Regions from separate parts of the Rothia kristinae genome, predicted to be linked through region 2. Evidence: riboswitches for the same ligand, from Rfam matches in the RefSeq annotation. Region 2 holds a riboswitch; the other holds the start of a gene.
What was found. A riboswitch is a leader RNA that binds a small molecule or an ion and turns the genes downstream of it on or off. The one in region 2 is predicted to bind S-adenosylmethionine.
Positions count from the first base shown of each region.

Region 1 (2,196 bases), 320 kb from region 2:
GTCGCAGGCGCCGGGAGGATCTCCTCGTCCAGGGGCTGGGAGCCGGAGGGCAGGTGCCCCCGGGCGGTCTCCACCGGACTGCGTCGGCCCAGGGGCGGGCGGGGTGTCGGGGAGGGGCGAGGCAGGTCCAGGACCTCCAGCAGCTCCAGGGCCGCGGGATGCTCGTTGAAGGTGTACAGGTGCAGTCCCGGCGCCCCGGCGTCCAGGGCGGCCAGGGCCTGCTCCCGGGCCCGGGCCACCCCCACCCGACGCCGCTGCGTCTCGCTCTCGGCGGTCTCCAGCCGGTGGGCGAAACGCTCGTCCACCGCCAGCCCGGCCAGGGCGCAGACCCTCTCGTAGCGGCGCAGGCTGGTCACCGGGAGGATCCCAGCCACCAGCGGCAGCCCCACCCCGGCCTGCTCGGCCCGGGCCCGCAGCCGGACGTGGTCCTGCGGGTCCTGGCAGACCTGGGTGATCGCGAAGTCCGCCCCGGCCCGCTCCTTGGCCAGCAGCACCTCGATGTCGTGCAGGGCGCTCGGGGATTCGGGGTGGCGCACGGGATAGGCCGCGACCCCCACCGCCAGGCGCCCAGCGCCCAGGTGGGCGCGGTGCTCCCGCTCCACCTCCCGGACCAGCTCCACGAGGTGGCGGGCGAAGGGCAGCTCCTCCGGCCCGGGGACGTATCCGGGCGGGCGGTCCCCGCGCAGCGCGAGGATCCCGCGCACCCCGAGGTCCAGGATCCGGGCCGTCAGCTCCCGCAGCTGCCCGCGGGTGCTGCCCGTGGCGATCACGTGGGCCAGCGGCCGGTACAGGGTGTGGTGCACCAGGTGCTCCAGCAGGTCCAGGCAGCCGGCGCGTCGATCGGCCTGCACCCCGGTGGTCACGGAGACCCAGTCGGGGGCGGTCGGGGCGAGGGCGTCGAGGGTGCGCAGCAGGGCGTCCTGGGCGGCGGGTCCGCGCGGTGGGAACAGCTCGTAGGACAGCGAGGGCGGCGGGGTCGGGGGTGCGGCGGGCACGTCGGGCCTCCTTCTGCAGGATCGGCCGACGGATCGCGGCAGCCGCGGCGGCTGTCGCACGGTATCCATCGGTCCTGGCGGGAGCACCGTTCCCGAACCGTCGCACGAGGGCGGTGGGGGTGGTTGCTGCGGCGTCGTCGAGCCAGGTCTCTCGGCCGCTCTGGATAGGTACCCCTCCAGTGAACCGGCGCAGCCGCGGCCAGCCAAGAACGGACGCGGATGTGACCGTGCGACGCGCCGATGACGCCCGGCGTCCCCGGATGACGCCCCCGCCGTCATGCTCACGGCGAAAACCCCTGGAACCGTCCCCCACCCGGGGCGTTGACTAGGGGTTATGACCGAATTCGCAGTGACCAACGCATCCACCGGCGAGGTCGAGCAGACCTTCGACTCCCTGCCCGCCCAGCAGATCCCCGAGATCATCGAGCGGGCGCACCTCGCCGTCGGCCCCTGGCGGGACACCCCGATCGCCCAGCGCGCCCAGGCCCTGGCGAAGGTCGGAGACCTCTTCGAGCAGCGCGCCGAGGAGCTGGCCGGGATCATCGGCCGGGAGATGGGCAAGCTCAAGAGCGAGGGCCTGCAGGAGGTCCAGCTGGTCGCCTCCATCTTCCGCTGGTACGCCGAGCACGGCCCCGACGTCCTGGAGCCCACCGAGCTGCAGCCGCAGGGCGCGCAGAAGACCATCGTGGAGCACGAGCCGCTGGGCGTGCTGCTGGGGATCATGCCGTGGAACTTCCCCTACTACCAGCTGGCCCGCTTCGCCGCCCCGAATCTGCTGATCGGCAACACGATCCTGATGAAGCAGGCGGCCATCTGCCCGCTGTCCGCGGGCACCTTCGCCGAGATCCTGCACGAGGCCGGGATCCCGGAGGACGCCTACATCAACCTCTACCTGGACACCGAGGACGTCCCCGCCGTGCTGGAGGACTTCCGGGTGCGCGGGGTCTCCTTGACCGGCTCCGAGCGGGCCGGGGCCTCCGTCGCGCAGAACGCGGGGAAGAACCTCAAGAAGTCCGTGCTGGAGCTGGGCGGCAACGACCCGTTCGTCGTCCTGGACACCTCGGACCTGGACGCGCTGGTGCGCACCGCCGTCGGGCTGCGCACCTCCGTGCAGGGGCAGGTGTGCACCTCCCCCAAGCGGATCATCGTGGTCGATGAGCTCTACGAGGAGTTCGTCGCCAAGGCCCAGGAGGCCGTGGAG
Region 1 is NZ_CP065738.1:1,280,183-1,282,378, reverse strand. Features, by position in the region: gene metE (5-methyltetrahydropteroyltriglutamate--homocysteine S-methyltransferase) at 1-995, opposite strand, end outside; SAM riboswitch class I at 1,058-1,166, opposite strand; gene I6G21_RS05685 (NAD-dependent succinate-semialdehyde dehydrogenase) at 1,330-2,196, shown strand, end outside.
Region 1: linked by a shared signal. The riboswitch ahead of metE (5-methyltetrahydropteroyltriglutamate--homocysteine S-methyltransferase) and the one ahead of I6G21_RS07035 (bifunctional o-acetylhomoserine/o-acetylserine sulfhydrylase) in region 2 are both predicted to bind S-adenosylmethionine.

Region 2 (2,196 bases):
CCGGCCGCGCGCAGCTCATCTTCGGACAGCTGGGAGTGGGTCGTGGAGGCCGGGTGGATCACCAGCGAGCGCACGTCCCCGATGTTCGCGACGTTGGAGTGCAGCACCAGGGAGTCCACGAACCGCTGGGCCGCCGGGGAGCCGCCGTCGATCTCGAAGCCGACCACAGCACCCACGCCCTGCGGGCCGTACTTGCGTCCCAGCTCGTACCACGGGGAGGAGGGCAGACCGGCGTAGTGCACCTTCGTGACCTCGGGACGGGCCTGCAGCCATTCGGCCACCTTCTGGGCGTTGTCCACGTGGCGCTGGACCCGCAGGGACAGCGTCTCGATGCCCACGGAGATGTTGAAGGCGTTGGTCGGGGAGATCGAGCAGCCCAGGTCCCGCAGCAGGGTCACCCGGGCCCGCAGGATGTAGGACAGGTTCACGCCGAACACGCCCTTCTCCCCGAGGTCCTCCGCGAAGACCAGCCCGTGGTAGCTGGGATCCGGGGTGTTGAACTGCGGGTAGCGCTCCGGGTCCCGGCCGTAGTCGAACCTGCCGGCATCCACGATCGCCCCGCCGATGGAGTTGCCGTGCCCGCCGAGGTACTTGGTCGCCGAGTGCACGACGACGTCGGCACCCCACTCGATGGGCCGGATCAGGTACGGGGTGGGCACCGTGTTGTCCACGATCAGCGGCACCCCGGAGTCGTGGGCCACCGCCGCGAGCGCCTCGATGTCCAGGACGTCGCTGCGCGGGTTCGGGACGGTCTCCCCGTAGAAGGCCTTGGTGTTGGGGCGCACGGCCGCACGCCAGGCCTCCGGGTCGGAGAAGTCCTCCACGAAGGTGGTCTCGATGCCGTAGGCGGCCAGGGTGTGCTTGAGCAGGTTGTAGGTGCCGCCGTACAGGCTGGGGCTGGCCACGATGTGGTCCCCGGCCTGGGCCACGTTGAGCAGCGCGAGGGTGATCGCGGCCTGCCCGGAGGAGACCAGCAGCGCCCCGACCCCGCCCTCCAGGGAGGCGATGCGGTTCTCCACGACCTCCTGGGTGGGGTTGGTCAGGCGGCTGTAGATGGGGCCCAGCTCCTTGAGGCCGAAGCGGTTGGCCGCGGTCTCGGCGTCGGGGAAGACGAAGGAGGTGGTCTGGTAGACGGGCAGCGCCCGGGCGCCGGTCGCGGCGTCGGGCTCCTGCCCGGCGTGGATCTGGCGGGTGTCGAATCCCCAGCCCTGCGGGGCGGAGGGGGTCGGGAGGGTGGTGTTCTCGGTCATGGTTGCTCCTGCGCTTCTGTGTCAGGGGCGACGACGTCGCACACGGGAGGACATCACCGGTGGGAGCCCGCGCACTGCCTCTCGACCCGGAACCCGCTGGTTCACCGGGGAGCAGCCTCTCGGCGTGCGCGGAGGTCTGTCGGCGACCTCCCGGGCACTCGTGCGCCCGCGCTTGCCGCGTCCGCCGGTCGGCGGTGCGGCCAGGTCCTCACCCAGGGCACCCCACCGCGGTGGGAGGGTTGCCGGCCAGCTAGCTGGGGCTTGTCGCTGGCTCTCGTGACCTGGCATCAACCCTGCTCCCCCGTCCGGCGCCGGTCAAGGACGGCGGCGAATGGGTCCGCGGATGACGGATCGTGACGCGTGTGACGCCGCCATGACGTCCTCTAGGGTGGAACGGTGCGCGAGGACGGGCCGGGGGCGGACTGTCCGCATCCTCCGGTGCGCCGCGCGCCCACGCACCGCTTTCGTCGTCCGATGAGGAACTCCATGTCCGGTACCAGCCTCCCCTCGCCGTCCCCCGCCGACGCCGCGGATCCGACCACCCTGCAGCGGGGGCTGACCCTGCGCCACATCCGCTTCATCGCGCTCGGCTCTGCGATCGGCACGGGCTTGTTCCTCGGCTCGGCCTCCGCGATCGGCTTCGCCGGGCCCTCCGTGCTGCTGGCCTACGTGATCGGCGGGGCCGCGGTGTTCATGGTCATGCGGGCGATGGGCGAGATGGCCCTGGCCCATCCGGTGGCGGGGGCGTTCTCCGAGTACGCGCACCTGTACCTGGGCCCGTGGGCCGGGTTCGTCACGGGCTGGTCCTACGCCTTCGAGATGGCGCTGGTCGCGGTGGCCGATGTGACGGCGGTCGCCCTGTACATGCGGTTCTGGTTCCCGGGCACCCCCAGCTGGGTGTGGATCACCGCGGTGCTGCTGCTGCTGGCGGCGGTGAACCTGGGGA
Region 2 is NZ_CP065738.1:1,602,222-1,604,417, reverse strand. Features, by position in the region: gene I6G21_RS07035 (bifunctional o-acetylhomoserine/o-acetylserine sulfhydrylase) at 1-1,250, opposite strand, end outside; SAM riboswitch class IV at 1,414-1,532, opposite strand; gene I6G21_RS07030 (amino acid permease) at 1,737-2,196, shown strand, end outside.